Regions from separate parts of the Streptomyces sp. NPDC050988 genome, predicted to be linked through region 2. Evidence: riboswitches for the same ligand, from Rfam matches in the RefSeq annotation. Region 2 holds a riboswitch; the other holds the start of a gene.
What was found. Region 2 has a riboswitch for cyclic di-AMP ahead of ACIBEI_RS03040 (C40 family peptidase). Riboswitches for the same ligand answer to the same signal wherever they lie in the genome.
Positions count from the first base shown of each region.

Region 1: it holds a riboswitch for cyclic di-AMP, as region 2 does, so the genes downstream of both, ACIBEI_RS45065 (transglycosylase SLT domain-containing protein) here and ACIBEI_RS03040 (C40 family peptidase) in region 2, are expected to answer to the same signal.

Region 1 covers NZ_JBITFQ010000041.1:32,186-41,262, reverse strand. The annotation lists gene ACIBEI_RS45090 (polyprenyl synthetase family protein) at 1-309, opposite strand, end outside; gene ACIBEI_RS45085 (peptide MFS transporter) at 664-2,193, shown strand; gene ACIBEI_RS45080 (CocE/NonD family hydrolase) at 2,222-4,216, shown strand; gene ACIBEI_RS45075 (hypothetical protein) at 4,275-4,778, opposite strand; gene ACIBEI_RS45070 (DUF5959 family protein) at 4,801-4,929, shown strand; cyclic di-AMP (ydaO/yuaA leader) riboswitch at 5,287-5,451, shown strand; gene ACIBEI_RS45065 (transglycosylase SLT domain-containing protein) at 5,455-6,198, shown strand; gene ACIBEI_RS45060 (HAD family hydrolase) at 6,358-7,173, opposite strand; gene ACIBEI_RS45055 (FAD-dependent oxidoreductase) at 7,485-8,747, opposite strand; gene ACIBEI_RS45050 (ATP-grasp domain-containing protein) at 8,861-9,077, opposite strand, start outside.
Region 2 covers NZ_JBITFQ010000001.1:701,656-710,732, forward strand. The annotation lists gene ACIBEI_RS03030 (AfsR/SARP family transcriptional regulator) at 1-211, shown strand, start outside; gene ACIBEI_RS03035 (DUF4394 domain-containing protein) at 396-1,256, shown strand; gene ACIBEI_RS03040 (C40 family peptidase) at 1,350-2,819, opposite strand; cyclic di-AMP (ydaO/yuaA leader) riboswitch at 2,915-3,087, opposite strand; gene ACIBEI_RS03045 (LLM class flavin-dependent oxidoreductase) at 3,356-5,257, opposite strand; gene ACIBEI_RS03050 (SGNH/GDSL hydrolase family protein) at 5,403-6,317, opposite strand; gene ACIBEI_RS03055 (catalase) at 6,471-7,001, opposite strand; gene ACIBEI_RS03060 (hypothetical protein) at 7,000-7,506, shown strand; gene ACIBEI_RS03065 (AfsR/SARP family transcriptional regulator) at 7,561-9,077, opposite strand, start outside.

The DNA of each region.
Region 1 (9,077 bases), on a different contig from region 2:
GCGCACGTCCGCCTCGTCCATCACGTCGTCGTGGTACAGCGTGGCGAGGTGGGTCAGCTCGACGACCACGGCCGAGGGCACGACACCCGGCGCGTAAGGGTCGCCGAACTGCGCGGCGAGCGTCACGAGCAGCGGCCGGAAGCGCTTGCCGCCGGCGCGCACGAGGTGCTGCGCGGCCTCCGTGATGAACGGGACCTCGCTCTTGGTGGCCTCGAGCAGTCCCTCCTCGACAGCCGCCAATCCGGCCTGGACATCGGCTTCGAGAGCCTGGTCCCGCACGCTCAGCCCGAACGGCCCGACGACGGTCACGAGGGTCTCCTGTCTGCTGACGCTCTCAGCGGCGGTCTCTGGATGCTCTGAGTGTGCTGGGCCTGCTGGGTACTACAGGTGGTGCGAATGCTGTGGGTGTTTGTCGATGTGTCGCTGCTGGCACTCAAGTCAGCGTATCCGGTCGCCTTTCGATCAGAGTGAGCGCCCGCCCGTCACCTGCCACCACCCTGCCTGACACGCTCCACCTGCCCCCTTTTGCCCCCACCCTCCAGCCGGGCGGTATCCGATCACGGAAGGTATGTTCTTGATCTGCTGATACAGCCGATAGATCCGATACAGCCGACACATGCGGTACGTCCTGAAAGCGAGCAATTTTTCAGGAAGTGATGCTTCTTGTCCCGCGACACGATCGAGTCCGACCCTGATCCGGAGCCCGATCCGGAGCCCGGTGGTCCGCCCTTGGACCCCGCCGACGACCATGCCTTCTTCGGCCAGCCCAGGGGCCTGCTCACCCTCTCGGGCCTGGAGGTCTGGGAGCGGTTCTCGTTCCTGGGGATGCAGGCGATCCTCGTCCTGTACTTCGCGGACACGGTGGCCCACGGCGGCATGGGCATGTCCGCCGGAACGGCCGCGTCCGTCTCGGCCGCGTACGGGACGCTGGTCTATCTGGTCTCGGTGGCCGGCGGCTGGCTGGCCGACCGCATCCTCGGCTCGTACCGGGCGGTCCTGTGGGGCGGCGTCCTGATCGCCTGCGGCCACTACGCGATGGCGGTGCCCACCGCGGCCATGACCTGGGCGGGACTCGGCCTGATCAGCGCGGGCACGGGCCTGCTGAAGCCGAACGTCGCCACCATGGTCGGCAAGCTGTACCGCACCGACGACGACCGCCGCGACGCCGGTTTCGCCGTGTACTACATGGCGATCAACATCGGCGCCTTCGCGGGCCCGCTGATCACCGGCTGGCTCGGCGACCACCGGGGCTGGCACTGGGGCTTCTCGGCGGCCGCGGTCGGTATGACCCTCGGTCTGATCCAGTACGTCGCGGGCCGCCGTCACCTGGCCGGGCGCAGGAACGCGGCCGAATTCGCACTGCCGCCCGCGTCCATGCGCAGGACCGTCCGCCTGATCGTCCTCGGCCTGCCGGCGGTGGCCGTCCTCGCGGTCCTGTCGGCCGCCGCCGGATGGCTGACCATGGGCCGCTTCGTGGACCTGCTGACCCTGGTCTCGGTGATCGCTCCGGTGGTCTACTTCGCGGTGATGTTCAGGAGTCCCCGGGTGACGCCCGGGGAACGGGGCCGGCTGCGCCCGTACATCGTGCTGTTCCTGGCCTCCACGGTCTTCAACTTCATCCTCTTCCAGGCGTACTCGACGATGATGCTGCTGGCCGCGTCCAACGCCGAGACGACGATCCTCGGCTTCGACTTCCCCGCCAGTTGGTACGCGTCGGCACTGGGCGCCTTCGAGGTGGCGCTCGCCCCGGTCGTGGCCGCGCTGTGGGTCCGGATGGGGCACAGCCAGCCGCACGCCTCCAACAAGATCGCGTTCGGGGTGGTGCTGGGAGGCCTGTCCTTCCTCCTGATGGTCCTGCCGACCTCCGGCCACGACAACGACGACTACCTGATGTCGGCCTGGTGGATCGTCGGCTCGTACTTCCTGCTGGGGCTCGGCGACATCCTCCTGGAGACCTCCGGCATGTCGGCCACCACGAAGCTGGCCCCACGGGCCTTCGCCAGCCAGACGATGTCCCTCTGGTTCCTCTCGCTGGCCCTCGCCAACGGCATCCAGGCCCAGACAGTGAAGCTCTACGACGACGTCTCCAAGCCCGCCTACTTCGGCGTCAACGGCGCGATCGCGGTCGCCGCCGGTCTGCTCGTGATCGCCGCCGCGCCCTGGCTGCGCCGCACGATGCACCCGGTCCACTGAGACCCCACAGGCCCTGGAGGTCACCGCCATGCGCATCCGTACGTCCTTCCCCTACGAGACGACTCACCAGGACCTCCGCGTTCCCCTCCCGGACGGAACCAAGCTCTACGCGCGCGTGTGGCGCCCGCTCACCGACGAACCCGTACCGGCCCTGCTCGAATACCTGCCCTACCGCCTGACCGACTGGACGGCCCCGCGCGACTGGCAGCGCCACCCCTGGTACGCGGGACACGGCTATGCCTCCGTACGCGTGGACATCCGGGGGCACGGGAACTCCGAGGGCATGCCCGGCGACGAGTACTCGGCGACGGAGCTGGCCGACGGGGTCGAGGTCGTCAACTGGCTCGCGGCCCAGCCCTGGTGCTCGGGCAAGGTCGGCATGTTCGGCATCTCCTGGGGCGGCTTCAACTCCCTCCAGATCGCGGCCCTCGCGCCCGAGCCGCTCAAGGCGGTCGTCACGGTCTGCTCGACGGACGACCGCTATGACAACGACGTGCACTACATGGGTGGTTCCGTGCTCGCCGTCGACATGCACGCGTGGGCGGCGACCATGCTCGCGTTCGTCTCCCGCCCGCCGGATCCGGTCTACGCGGGCGAGGTCTGGCACGACCTGTGGGTCAAACGACTGGAGACCGTCGATCCGTTCCTGCACACCTGGCTTGCGCACCAGACGAGGGACGACCACTGGCGCCGCGGCAGCGTGTGCGAGGCCTACTCGGCGGTCCGGGCGGCGGTGCTCGCGGTCGGCGGCTGGCACGACCCGTACCGGGACGCGGTCCTGCGTCTGGTGGAACACCTCCCGGCGGACCGCGTACGGGGGATCGTCGGGCCGTGGTCGCACCAGTACCCCGACCGGGGGCTGCCGCCCGGCCCGGCGATCGGTTTCCTCCAGGAGACGCTGCGCTGGTGGGACCACTGGCTCAAGGGCAAGGAGACCGGAGTCATGTCCGAGCCGCTCCTGCGCTCGTACGTCAGCGACTCCCACCCGCCCGCCACGGTGTACCCGACGCTGCCGGGCCGCTGGGTGGGCGATCCGGCCTGGCCCTCTCCTCTGGTGGCCCCGGTGACGTACGCCCTTCAGGGCGAGCCCGTGGTGGTGCGGTCGCCTCAGCACACGGGGGTGGACGCGGGCCGCTTCTTCCCTTTCGGCAACGACGCGGACCTGCCTCCCGACCAGCGGGACGAGGACGCGAGATCGGCGTGCTTCGACTTCGAGGTCCCGGAGGAGATCTGGGTGCTGGGCCGCCCGCGGGTGAGGTTGAGGCTCACTACGGAGGCGGCGCGTGGACAAGTAGTGGCCCGAATCTGCGACGTGGCTCCCGACGGGTCCTCGACCCTCGTCACCCGGGGCGTCCTGAACCTGTCAGCCCGTCATGGCCGCGACCAGGTGGTTCCGTGGAAACCGGGCTCTACGGAGGATGTGGCTTTCGACCTGAACGCGATCGGGCACGCCTTCCCTCCGGGCCATCGCGTCCGTCTCGCCGTCTCCTCCGCGTACTGGCCCTGGATCTGGCCCCAGCCGGGTTCGGAGGCGGGCTTCACTCTCACGCCCTCGGGGAGCGTGCTGGAACTCCCGCTCCGCGTACAGGAGTCGGACCCGTCCATCTCCTTCGAGGAGCCGGAGCAGGCGGCGCCCATGGGGGTCAACTTCCCCGCGACACTGGACGAGCCGCGCCCCGAGCGTCTCGTCGTCCGCGATGTCGCCAAGGGCGAGTGGCGTCTGGAGGTGGACCCGCGCTACGGAGGCACCCGTGTGTATCCCGACGGCCTCGAATTCACCGAGGAGGCCCTGGACACGTACACGATCGTCGAGTCGGACCCACTGTCGGCCCGGGCCCGCTCGGACTGGTTCGTCCGGCTGCACCGGCCGGACCTGCCGTGGGACGCGAGCGTCGAGGCGCACTCCGAAACCACCTGCGACGAGGCGGACTTCATCACCTCGAACGAGGTGATCTGCAAGGACGGTGACGAGGTGGTGTTCCACCGCACCTGGGAGAAAAGGATTCCGCGGACCGCGGGGTGAACTCGTACGCTCCCCGAATGACCGAGAACGCGTGTGCGGGCCCCATGACCGCGTACGTCTATGTGGGGCCCGAAGACATAAGGGAGGCCGTCCGGCCCGGCGCGGGCGGCACCCGGATCCGGACCCGGGCCGACCTCGACGCCTTCCTGTCCGCCAGCCCCGCCGACGAACTCGACGAGCCGTTCACCTTCGTCGTCGACGCCTCCGTGACCCTGCGCCTGGCCCCACGCCGCTCCGAGCACGTGGCCTGCGCGGACGGGAAACCGGTGCGCGCCGCCGGGAAGTTGGGCTTCGCGAGGACCTCGTCCGGCCGGGCGGTCACGTACGCGAGCAACCCGTCACCTACCGCCGCTGCGCGTCCTGCGCCGAGTGGAACTCCGTACAGGACGCCCATTTCGTCTGTGCCCTCTGCGACGCCGACCTCCCGGCCGACCACCGCACCGGCCCGACGGACCTCGCGCTCCTCGCCGACGAGGAGGGCAATTCGGTCAGGATCACGGTCCTCGGCCGGCACCCGCTGATGACGGTGGAGCGAGGACCCGTCGATTCCCATTCGGCTCACGGGAGAACGGGATTGCCACAAGGTGATCGTGGAGGACGACACGATTTCCATGGCCCCGGTGTGCGTTCCCGTCGATCTTCCCCGGAACTGGATCGACAGCCACCGGCAGAAACTGCGTGACGTACTCACTCTCTGGAACCCAGAAGGCTGAACTCTCCGGCACCTCGAAGAGCAGAGAGAACGTTTCTGGACAAGTAGTCCCTTATGCCGACTGGGCGGACATCCCGACTCCGCCCGACTTGCCCGTATTAGGCACGTGGCGCACCTAATTCCCCACCTGTGCACGTGAATTGGGTCACGTCCGCTCGGGACGGCCGCTTTGCGGAGCCGGTCGATTCACCTTTGCTCAAAGCAAGTTGAACTTCACCTTCCGAATGGATCAAGAATTACCATCTGCCCCGAACAGGCAAATGGCATCTCCATGTGAATTCTGGGCTTGTTCACGGCATGTGCTCTCGCATACGTTCACGTCACTCCGGATGGACCGCCTAATCCTGCCGCCGCCCGGAGATCCCAACCACCCATTCACTCGCGTACGGCAGGAGCGGGGGACCCAGGTAGGCCGCCGGTCCGGATTCCGGAACGGCTCGGGGTGAAGCCGCGTGCACCATGCGGCCGGGCAACTCCCGCCCGAACCCGACAGCTCACCTCGCAGGCGTCGGAGAGGAAACGCGCCATGGCCGCACGAGGCAAGCACCGCCGCACCAGAATGAACACCCTCACGCGCGGCATCGTCGCCGCGGGAACCGGCGGAGCCGCGCTCGCGCTCCCCATCGTGGGCGCGACCGGCGCCCACGCCGCACAGCCGACGCAGGCCGCCCAGGTCGCACCAGCCGCGGTCCCGCAGGTCTCGCTCATCACCTACAAGGTGGTCGCGGGCGACACCCTGACCAAGATCGCCAAGAAGCACTCCACGAGCGGCGGCTGGCAGAACCTGTACAAGGCCAACCGCGCGGTCATCGGCGACGACCCGGCGGTCATCCGCCCAGGCCTCAAGCTGACGGTCGGCACGAAAAACGCCCAGAGCTCGGCAAAGACGGCCACTGCCACCAAGGCGTCCACCGCGTCCGCCGTCACCCCCGCCGCCGCGAAGACGTACACGAACGACCTCGACGGCTGGATCAGGGAGTCGCTGGACATCATGGCCCAGCAGGGCATCCCGGGGTCGTACGACGGCATCTACCGCAACATCATGCGCGAGTCGTCGGGCAACCCGCGGGCCATGAACAACTGGGACTCCAACGCGGCCGCGGGTACGCCGTCGAAGGGGCTCCTCCAGACCATCGACCCGACCTTCAACGCCTACCACGTGGCCGGCACCTCGATGGACCCCTTCGACCCGGTCGCCAACATCACGGCGGCGTGCAACTACGCCGCCGCGAGGTACGGCTCGATCGACAACGTCTTCGGGGCCTACTGAGCGGGCCGGTTTCGGGCCGGTACCGGGGCGGTATCGGGCCGACCGGTGCCGGGCGTGCCCGTGGCCAGGGAAACGGTGCCGGGTGTGCCCGCGGCGAGGGAGACCGACCTCTCCGCGGGCACGCCCGGCTTTCTCCTGACGCAGACCCCTGACGCAGAACTAGGACCGCGAGCCGAAGAGCCGTTCCAGTACCACCGCGATGCCGTCCTCCTCGTTCGAGAGGGTCACCTCGTCGGCCACCGCCTGGAGTTCGGGGTGGGCGTTGGCCATCGCGACGCCGTGGGCCGCCCAGTCGAACATCGGAATGTCGTTGGGCATGTCACCGAAAGCGATCGTGGTGGCGGGAGTGAGGCCGAGGTGTTCGGCCGCCAGGGCGAGACCCGTCGCCTTGGTCACTCCACATGGCTGGAGTTCGACTGTGCCGGGGCCGGACATCGTGACCGTGGCGAGGGAACCGACCGCTCCGCGGGCCGCGGACGCCAACTCGTCGTCGGACAGCAGGGGATGGCGCAACAGCACCTTGCTGATGGGTTCCGTCCAGAGGTCGTCGCGGCGCAGGACCCGTACCGCGGGGAGCGTCGGGTGCGGCATCTCGTACCCCGGCTCGATGAGCGTGAGGCCGTCGACCCCGTCCTGGTCGACCGCGGCGTACAGGTCCCCGACCTCTGCCTCGATCTTGCCGAGCGCCGTCTCGGCCAGCTCACGGTCGAGGGTGACCGACCACACCATGCGCTCGGCGCCTGCGTCGTACAACTGCGCCCCCTGACCGCACACCGCCAGTCCCCGGCTGCCCAGTTCGTCCAGCAGGGGGCGTACGCGAGGTGCCGGGCGCCCCGTCACCACGAGGTGCCTGGCACCTCTCCCGATTGCCATCGCCAGCGCGGCGCGTGACCTGTCCGAAAGGGTGTCGTCGCCTCGCAACAACGTCCCGTCCAGGTCAGTGGCGATGAGTGAATATGCGATCGGTGCGGCCATGATCAGAGAATACGGATCGAACGCCCCAACGACTCGACGGGAACCGGACGTCGTCCGGTATCTCGTCAGGCACAGAGGTCGTCACAGGCACCATCCGTCGGCCGATCGGAGGCAAATCGCAGGCGAAGGCGAACAGTTGGCCATGCCCTGCCCGCTCCCCCGCCCCCGGTCAACCGGCCCGTCGCCCGCCGCCGGGTCCCATCTCCCGGTGCCCCGCCCCGTCCCACGGACGCGGCACCCGCGCGCCCTTCGTGCCGCTCGGCGGCGTCGGCGACGGGTCGATGCGTGCGCGCACGAAGCGGAGGTTCCGTTCAGCCGCGCGCCCCCACCAGATGCCGGACCAACCGCGGTGAGGCGAACTCCGTCCCGCACACGAACCGCATCACGGGACCGTACGAAGCCGCCGCCGGCAGCCCCGTGAAGTACAGCCCGGGTACGGAGGACCTGAACCCGGCGCCCAGCTTCGGTGTCCCCCGGCTCACCGCCAGCTCCGTACGGAGTTCGTGCCCGAGGAAGTCCATCGCGGCGAGGTCGACGCGGTATCCGGTCGCGGCGACGACGTGGTCCGCGGAGAGTTCCTCGACGCGTCCGGCGAGGGTCTGGACGGCGAGGGCCGGGTGGCCGCCCGCCGATCCGGAGCGGACGATCCGCGACACCTCGCTCACCCGTACCTTCCCCTCGAACCGCTCCCGCAGCCACCAGGCACCGAGAGGGCCGAGCACCCTGCGGACCAGGAAGTGCCGGGCCTGCGGCGGCAGATGGCGGTACGGGTGGGGGTAGTAGCTGAGGGCCCACAGCGACCAGGCCCGGCCGAAGGGCGACTCGGGTCGCAGCCGCGGCTGCGACCACGGGGGCGCGCCGAAGGCGACCGATCCCTTGCCGCGCGCCACCACGCGCACCTGCGCGCCCGCCTCCGCCGCGAGCGCCGCCGTCTCCAGGGCGGACTGGCCCGCGCCCACGACGATCAGCTCCTTGCCGGAGAACCGGGACAGGTCGTGGAGCTGCGAGCTGTGCGAGACGGGCCCCGTGGGGGTCGGTCCGTCGGGCGCGGCCGCGGCCAGCTCGGGCGGCAGATGCGCCAGCCCCGACAGCCCGGTCGCGACGACGACCGCCCGCGCGGTGAACAACTCCCCGGAGTCCAGCTTGAGTTCGAAGCCGCCCGAGCCGCGCCGACCGCCCCCCGGGCCACCCCGATGAGCGCCCCGCCCGGCATCCCCCTGGTCGCCCCGCCGGTCGACCGAGACGACCCGCACCCGCTCCAGGTCCGGCACGAGCTTCTGCCGGAACCACTCCCCGTAGGCGACGAACGTCTCGACCGGGACGATGTCCTCGTCCGTGACGAGTCGGCGGATGCCGGCCGCGTCGCAGTAGTCGACGAGGTTGTGCCCGGGCTGCGGGGCGTCGATGTTCGAGGCGGCCGGGGTCGACTTCAGCAGCATCCCCTCAGGCATGTGCGCACGCCAGCTCACCATGGGCTCACCGAACACCCGTACCGGAATGCCGCGCGCTCGCAGATGCGCGGCGGTGGACAGGCCGAAGGGCCCGGCACCGATCACTGCCACCGGCTCCATCACGAAGTCCCCTCCCCAGGACGCTGCTTCGTCACTTCGTGGTCAACACCAACGTGCGTGTGCTGTGTACTGCCGTGCGTGTGCTGTGTACTGCTGGCTCGTGGCCGAAGAGGCCCTCACCCCGTGCTCGGACGGGTGCTCCGGCGGCTGGTCCGCCACAGCTGGTACATGTGCTTCACTCCGGGCCGCACGAAGCGCGCGAGCATGGTGAAGAAGGGCCGCAGGTCGTCCGCCGCCAGCCAGGCCAGCTCCGTGCCGCTCGCGTGGGCCGGGGCGTGCGGTGTCGTGTAGCCGCTGCGGCGGTACGCGAGCAGGGCGGGCAGGTCGATGTTC
Region 2 (9,077 bases):
GGCGTCGGCGCTCAACGGCCTCGCCGAGGCGCTGCACGGCAGCGGCCGTCACGACGAGGCGCTCGACCACCACTCCACCGCCGCGACGGTCGCGTCCGTCACCGGTGAGCACGACCAGCTGGCACGCGCGCAGGCGGGCGCCGAGCGCGCCCGCCGGGCCCTCGGGCCATGGGCGGCAGCTACTGCGGCGTCGACCACATCGGGTCCGTGACCTGGCGGAGCCCCCGCCGTCCGGTCGTTCAATCACCGTCCAGTGGATGTCCAGTCCTGCCTCATAGCTTGCCGTCGCCGACTGTCGATCCGGCCTGGCGGGCCAGGCGGCAATGCCTCTGCCCCAGCACACGCTCGCGCTCACATCCACGCTCAAGCTCACGCCGACCGAGAGGGAAGAAGCGATGAAAGCAGGGCTCAAGAAGAGAATGGCCGCGGCGGTCGCGGCCGCGTCCGCCATGGCGGCACTCGTCGTGGCGACGCCGGGCACCAGCCACGCGGCGCCGCCCCGTCTGCTGGCGTTCGGTATCTCGGCCGACGGTACGCTGATGGCCTCGTTCAACACCGACGACCCCGGCACGCTCAACTGGTTCAGGCGCATCGACGGGCTCGTCGGCGACACCGCCGTCGTCGGGCTCGACTTCCGCGTACAGAACGGACTGTTGTACCTGGTCGGCAACAAGGGCGGCATCTACACGGTCCAGATCCCGCCCGCGGTCCCGAACCCGCTGGTCACCAAGGTCTCGCAGCTCAGTGTTCCGCTGCAGGGCACGAACTTCGGTGTCGACTTCAACCCCGCGGCCGACCGGTTGCGGATCATCAGTGACACCGGTCAGAACCTGGCGCACAACCTCGCCAACAGCAGCACCGCCACGAACACCCCGCTGACCACGGACGGGGCGACGACCCCCGGTGTCACCGGAGCGGCCTACACCAACAACGACCTGAACTCGGCCACCGCGACGACGCTGTTCGACATCAACACGACCTCGGACCAGGTCGTCATCCAGTCGCCGCCCGCCAACGGCCTGCTGGTCCCGACCGGCTCACTGGGCTTCGACGCCGGTGTCAACGCGGGCTTCGACATCTTCAGCGATCTGAGCGCCGGCAAGACGATCTCGAACACGGCCTTCGCCACCCTGACCCCGGCCGGTGCCTCGACGTCGACGTTCTACACCGTCGACGTGCTCACCGGAGCCACGACCAGTGTGGACCAGTTCCCCGTAGCCATCACCGACGTCGCCGTCTCGCTCGACATGAGCTGACACTTTCGCGGACCTGCCGTCTCCGGAACGAGACGATCAGGGGCCGTATCGGGCGGCGCCTCGCGCGCGCACCGATACGGCCTCCGGGTCGGGTCAGGCGGGCCGGATCACGCTGTGGATCGCCGACTCGCCGGCCCAGTGGATCGACTCCTCACGGATGGCCGCCCCCGGGCTCGGCGCGTGGACCATCATGCCGTTGCCGCTGTAGATGCCGACATGGCCGACGTGCCCGTGGAAGAGGACCAGGTCGCCGAGACGGATGTCGGAGAGGGGCACCGCCATGCCCGCGACCGCCTGATCGTTCACGGTACGCGGGAGTGCGACCCCCGCCGCCTTCCAGGCCGCCTGAGTGAGGCTGGAGCAGTCGTACGAGCCCGGCCCCATCGCGCCCCACACACAGGGCTTGCCGATCTGCTCACGCGCGAAGTCGACGGCTGTCGCGGCCTTCCCGCCGTATCCGGGGGCCGATCCGCCGTATGCCGGGGGCGCAGCGGTGTATCCCGGGGTCGGAGTGCCGTACCCCGGGTTCGCAGCACCGTCCGAACCGATGGGCACTCCCGTGCCGATCGGCGTACGGGCGTCGATGGAGGGAGCCATACCGAACGTCAGGTCCGGGCCCATGGGCAGATCCATACCGACCGACGGAGCCGGAGCGATCGGCGGAGCGATCGCCGGAGCCGGAGCAGCGGGCAGGCCCATGCCGAACGTCAGGTCCGGGCCGCCCAGTGCGTCGACAGCCGGTTCCATGCCGAAACCGGCCGACAGCGGCTGCGCCTGTGCCTGCGGCTGCCACCATTCGGCCTCGGGCTGGCGGTAGCCCTGTCCCTCGGTGGTGGACCAGGCGGTCGCCGCCGGCGGGGGCTCGATGGCCGCCACCGGCGCGCTCTGCCGGGCGGTGTGTGCGGAGAGCAGTTCACGGGCCTTCGCGAGCTTGCTCTGGTTCCGCTGCTTGGAGGTCTTCAGCGACTGCCGCGGGTCGGCGGCGGTCGCGGGCAGGAGCGCGGTGGCCTCCTGGCGCGCCTGCGGCACGGCCGGCAGCGCGGCGACGGGTCCTGCGGTCAGCTCCGCCACGGGTCGGGCGGGTGTCGCGGCGCCGGGTCCTGCGGTCAGCTCAAGGAGGGGTTTGCCTGCCCCTTCCAGCGCACGGCCGGACGACCGCTCCTCGGAAGACCGGTCCCCCTGACGCCCACCGGGGGTCTTGGGCCGCGTCTCGGTCTGGCCGCGGTCCGGCATTCTGTCGGGCGGCAGCACGGCGGGGATGAGGGGCCCCAGCTGCGAACGCCCCACGTCGAACCACTGCTTGGCGCGGTCGCTCAGAACGGGATCGGCGGCGGCGACCGTGTCGGCACGCCCACGCCCGATGTCGGGCCCGGGCGTCATACGCTCGCGCGGCCGCCCCGAGTTCATCGCCCGCGTCGCGTTGTAGTTCCCGCTGACGGTCTCCGCCTGGTCGTAGAGGCTGCTGATCCGCTGCTGGACCTCTTCGCGACTGGGCCCGTCGTCCCCTCGTGCGGGCGAGGATCCGCCGGCCGAGGATCCGCCGGCCGAGGAGTAGAGATCCACTGAGGTGGCGGCCGCCGTCGCGAGGGCGGGCCGGGGTATACCCGGGAGGTTGTTGCCTCCGGGGCGCGGGGTTCGTTCCGGCGCGATGGGAGCCGTACTCCTTCCGTGCTCCGCCTACCGAGTTAGCTGTCGGGTTCGGGCGAGGAATCCGGAAGGTATGCCCTACGGCCCTTGCCCTGTCGGGCGGTTGGGCCGATTCACCCCAAAGTTCGGTTGGGTCCCCGGTTCCGGTCGCCGCGAGGGCCACCGGATTCGGCGGAGGCCGCGCGACCCGGCGAGGTTCACCGGAGGGAGTCGTGCGTCCTGTCCGTCAACTTAGCCAACATGTGCACCTCGTGTGAAGATTGAAGGGCGAAGTGTCCGATATATAACTGTGACCTTCGTCGTACCTGGTCGAGACATCACCGGACTTCGGCGACATCTGATCCTGGCCGACCCGGATGACCGGACCCGTGGTCCACGGGTCCGGTCATCCGGCTCACGCCCCGTACGGGCGGGCCTCCCAACGGGCGTGCGAGCGGCGGCCGGACAGGCGCCTAACCCTTGCTCAGCAGCTCGTGGAAACGGTGCGCCAGGTCCGTCACTTCGTGCGGGCTGCGTGCGGTCTGCTGCAGGTCGATGAGAACCTCGTCCGCCCCGGCCGCATGGGCGGCGAGGAGGTAGTCCGAGACCTGTGCGACCGTTCCCCGGTGCGGAACGGCATCGTTCGGCGCGGCCTCGGCCGTCACCACGGGGTTCACCCGGACGACGGTGCGCAGGGCGTCGGGGTCACGTCCGTTGGCCTCCGCGATCTGCCGTATCTGGCCGATGACGTAGGCCAGTTGGGGCACCGGCAGCCCCACGCCCGCCCAGCCGTCCGCGCGACGGCCGATACGTTCCAGGGTGGCCGGAGTGAAACCGCCGAGGAGCACGGGCGGGCGGGGACGCTGCACGGGGAGCGTCTCGATGTACGCGCTCGGGATCGTCCACAGAGCGCCCTTGTACTCGGCCGACGAACCGGACGGCATGACCGAGGCGTCGGCGACGCGCAGTCCCTCGATGGACCGTACCCGCAACTGCGGGTCCACCACGGCGAGTTCGTCCATGCCCATCCGGCAGGTCCCCACCGGATGGAAGTAAGTGCTCGCCGTGGACCGCAGGTACGCGCGACAGGATTCCTCGTCCTGAACGTCGACGCCGGGGAAGGACTCGACCGTCCGCCACGGCGCGAGCGCCTCTGTACCGCCGAGTTCACGCGCGAGGCGCAGGCCGACGAGAAGCCGGTCGAGGTCCCGGTCGTCGCTGAGGTAGGCCGGATCGATCAGCGGAGCCGCGGTGGGGTCCGAACTCTGCAGGCGCAGGGTGCCCCGGCTGTACGGGTCCATGAGGGAGAACAGGATGGAGTAGCCGCCCAGGTCCGCGCCCGTCCACCGGGGCCGCAGCGCCGCTCCGGCGAAGAGCAGCAGCAGGTCGGGGGCCACGCCGTCCGAACTCCGGGTGAGCACCTGCGCCTCAGCGGACGGGCCGCTCGGCGGTTGCCGGTCGGAGCCGTGGACGACGTAGCTGGTCACGTGGTCGTGGAGATTGCCACCGACCCCCTGCAGATCGGCCACGACCTCGACGCCGACGTCCCAGAGGTGATCCACGGGACCGATACCGGAGAGCATGAGCAGGTGCGGTGACCCGATCGTGCCGGCTGCCAGGACGGTCTCCCGATCGGACAGGACGGTTCGCACCTCACCGGCGACGGAATACTCCACCCCTCGGCAGCGCCCGTTCTCCAGCACGAGCCGACGTACGTACGCGCCGGTGATCACCGTGAGGTTGGGCCTGGCCAGGACAGGGCGCAGATAGGCTTCTGCGGCGCTCTGCCGTCGGCCGTCGGCGACGTTCCTCTCCCGCCACGACACCCCCTCGCTCCCGCGACCGTTGCCGTCGTCCAGTGGCGTGTGCCCGGCCTCCACCGCGGCGCGGAACGCGGCCTCGGCGAGCGGGTTCGGGGCCGGGCTCGCCTCGATGCGCATGGGGCCGTCGGTGCCACGCACCTGGGGGTCGCGCCCCTCGGCCCGCTCGCTCCGCCGGAAGAACGGCAGCAGGGCGTTGTAGTTCCAGTCCGTCGCGCCCTGCTTCTCCCAGGCGTCGTAGCTGTCGGGGTGCCCGCGGTGGTGCACCATGCCGTTGATGGCGCTCGACCCACCGAGCACCCTGCCCCGCGGCCACGCGTGCACGGCGTCCTCGGTGCCGGCCTGGGCCGTCGTGGAGTACGCCCAGTCCACGGAGGAGCCCCACAGACCGAAGGCCGCCAGGGGATCCGGGTACGCCATCTCCGCCGGGCCGCTCGCCTCGCCGGCCTCCAGGAGCACCACGCGTGTCCCGGGCTCGCTCGACAACCGCGCGGCCAGCACGCAGCCCGCGGTGCCGCCTCCGACGACGATGTAATCGCTTGTCAGAGTTGTCATATGCGTTCTCCTGTCATCAGGTACACGTTCCTTCGGTCGTGGGATGACCAACGGGTCCTTGTGGGATGACCAACAGGTCCTTCGGACTGTTCGGGGGCGGGGCACCGGCGTTCCTCAGGACAGCCGGTGCCCCGCCCCCCTCAGGTCACCGGCGGTACGCGCGGCAGTGGAGGGCACGCTCCACCGTGGCGGCCATGGCCTGCTGACCCCGGGCGTTGGGGTGGGCGGGCGCGGCCGGGGCCGCCGCGGCCAGGGGTTCGATCCAGCGCTCTCCGGCCGGCTTGCACATGTCGTGGCCCACCGACGGGGTGTAGGTGTCGACGTAGCCCGCACCGTTCGCCGCCGCCTGGCTCGCGAGCATCGCGTTGAGCTTCTTCTCGGTGTCCCGCAGATAGGCGAAGTCACCGGCCGCGAGCGGTACGGCGGAGCTGGTGCAGCCGACCCCGTCGTCCGGGAACAGGTCGGGGTAGCCGACCACCAGGACCTTGGCGTGCGGAGCCCGCTGCCGGACGGCGTCCAGCGCCGCGGCGATCTTGGGAGCGGTGTCGTTGACGCGCTGTTCGAGCTGGTCCGTGCCGCCGCTCGTGAAGAACGTCTGGCACGGGTTGCCCGTCGGGTCCTTGGACGTCAGTCCGGCGCAGGTGGCCAGATTGCTGGAGAACCCGATGTCGTTGCCGCCCATGGTCAGGGTGACCACGTCCGTGTCCGCGCCGAGTGCGTCCAGTTGCGGCGGTCGCGAGCCCTGAGGTCCGGCCAGGGCCGTCGTCGTGGCGCCCGAACAACTGACGTCGGTCAGCTGCCAGTTCCTCGCTGCCGCGAGAAGGGACGGATAGTTCTGGTCTGACCGCGCGCACGCGGTGTCGACCTGGGTCGGTATGCCGGGGCCGGAGGCGTACGAGTCGCCCAGTGCCACATAGTCCACGGTGCGCGCGGTCGGTGCCGAGGCGCTCGCCGCTGTCGCCCCCGCGGTGGACAGGGCCATCGCGCAACACGCCACCATGGCGCCTCGCAACAGGCCGCGCCGACCGGGAGACCTCTTGGTCTGCTTGTTCAAGTCCATCCATTCGTCGGGCCCCCGAAGCACTCGTCGAATCGCTCCTGGAGTCGCTACGCCAACAGGTGTCGGATGCGGGGGCGTTGTGCTGTCATTACGTCAAACGCCGCGCGAATCAAGGTGGTTCACTCCCGAGCGGGGCCAACATGGGGCGAAGCTCTACTCGTTGTGGCTGCGTCGGAGGTGGGATTCGGCGTAGGCGTGGGCCCGGAAGGCGAGTACGGGGTCGTCGGAGAGCTGGATGCCGGTGGTGACACGGGTGGGGTTGAAGGCCTGTGTGTTCCAGGGATCCTGGTCGTCGGCGGGTGCGGTGATCTCCAGGCGCCCGGCGGTGATCTCCTTGCGGTGGCCGGGCCAGACGGTGCTGGGGTCGTGAGTGGGGTCATCGGGTTCCGCGAGTTGGATCCGCAGGTCGAACGCCACCGGTGCGTGCTCCAGGCGCTGGTGCAGTTCGTCGGTCAGGTATTGGGCGGTACGGGTGGCCGCCTCGGCGGCGGTCAGGTCGGTGCGCCCGGCCACCGGTTCCCAGCGGTACCGCACGGGCCGCCTGACCCCTGCCGCGTCGACCCAGATGAAGGCGTGGATGGCCCAGTAGGCGACGGAGGCGTAGCTGACGGGTATGGGCGGCTGCTGCGCGACGGCTTCGGCCAGGTGGGAATGGACACCGACGAACGCGTGCACCCGGGCCATGGGCGCCCGTCCGCGGTGGGCCTACCGGGCGTTGCGGCTCGCTTTCCTCGATGTGGGAGAGGGCCTCATCGACTCGGCGGACAGGAGGCTGACCGAGGTGGAGAAGATCGCCTCGGAGCTCATCTCGTACGACCTCAGGGCCGCCGTCGCCAATCTGCGGGGCGTGGTCCTGGCCGGTCAGTCGCGCTTCGCCGAGGCCGAGACCGTCTTCCGGGAGGTCTGGTCGTCACCGACCTCTCCTCGAAACCGCCGAGCGGTGGCGGGACTTGCACTCGCCGCCTGTGTGCCGCCCTCGCGCCAGGAGAGTCCCGAGGGCGCGGACCTGCGCGGAATCCTCGGCGAGGCCGGGCGTCTGGCCGATCTGCTCGTGGAGCCTCTCACCCGGAACGCGCTCGGCCGCCTTCTGGCCGACATCACGGAGTGGCGACAGGTTGAGCCGACGCGGAGACATCCCCTCCACGAGCGCCTGTCGGGCTCGCCGTCCGTGCTGGCCGCCTTCTGCTGAGGTTCAGTTGGCGTCCGGTGTCGTTCAGAGCCCTTTCCGCACCGCCGGATCGGATCACCGATGCCGGCCCGGGCCGTTCAGCACTCCGCTGAAGCCGGCCAGTACGGACGGGTTGGCGGCGAGCCATGCCCGCACCCGGTCCGCCCCGATCGCGCCGCTCGGACCGGACCGGAAGTAGGCGTCCAGTTTGTCCAGCAGGACGCCCACCGCGCGGCGGGCCAGCGGCTCACGGACCCGGTCGAGCGCCTGGACGGCGCGGTCCATCCACATTCGCGCATCACTGGACGCCGTCGGGGTGGGTGGACCGAACGTCGCGACCGCCACCAGGCCGACGGCGGACATCGCTCTGCGGTCGAGCGGTGCCGTAGGGCTGTCCCAGACGCCGGCGAAGATCGTCCGTGCGTCCGGGAAGCAGTCTCCGTAGAACGCCAGTGCTCCGCGCAGGATGGCCGCGGCGGCCCGGAGGTCGTCCGCGCTCAGTTCGTCCGCGAGCCGAACCACCTCGGAGAGCCGGTTCTCGGCCGTCTCGACCTCTCCCTCGGCGATGTCCAGGCACACGATCCTGAGTGCGGCGTACGCGTACTGGCCACGCGCGCCGATGGAACGGAGGATGCGTGCCGCCTCGGTCCAGTGCGCGCGGGCGTGGTCCCGGAGGCCGGCGCTCTCGTCCGCGTCGCCGCGGAGGGTGAGGGAGCATGCCCTGGCGAAGTCGTCACCGGAGGCGCTCGCCGCCGAGACGGCGGCCTGGCCGTGGCTGCGGGCACCGTCGATGTCGCCGACCTGGAGGCAGTACGTCGTCCAGTTGGTCAGGAGGATCGCTCGGTCCCAGTGGAACTCGGTGCCCGCGACGCCTTGTTCTGCCCGTACGAAGAGTTCCTCCACTTCGTTCCGTCCGTCCAGCATGGCGTGGAGCGGCTCGTAACAAGGCCCCAGGACGGCGAGTTCGGGGTTCTTCGCCTCACGCCAGGCCGCGTTGAACCGATCGATGAAGTAGCTGCCCTCCGCGTGCCGACCGACGACGTGGTTGAGCCAGACGAGCCACGCGAGGGCGTAGAAGAGTGCCCGCTCGTCCTCTTCTGTGGCCCGGTACCCCGCTGCGGTGTCATAGGCCCGCAGGCTGCGCTGGAGTCGGTCGATCCCCTCTTCCTCGCGGCCGCTGATGATCCAGTAACAGCCCCGCCGTGCTTCCAGCGCCAGGGCCTGAGCTGTTCTCGACCGGGTCATCATGAGATCCGAGGCGGCCCTGACGTTGGCGGATTCGGCGGTGTGCCGCCTGATCAACTCCCCCTGGCCGCCGGGCGCGTCGGCGGCGGCGCTCTCGTGCACGAAACGCAGGGCCCAGGCCATGAAGCGTTCCTCCGCCTCGGCCGCCCTTCCTTCGGCCCGGAGCCGGTCCAGCGCGTACTCGCGGACCGTCTCCAGCATCCGCAGCCGACTTCCGTCGGGCGTCGAGACGGTGAAGAGGAGGGATTTGTCGACCAGTTGGGCCAACACCTGAAGGATCTCGTGACGGTCCGCCTCGGGAAGCGGGATCGCCGTCTCCGCCATGTCGACGGAACAGCCGCCGACAT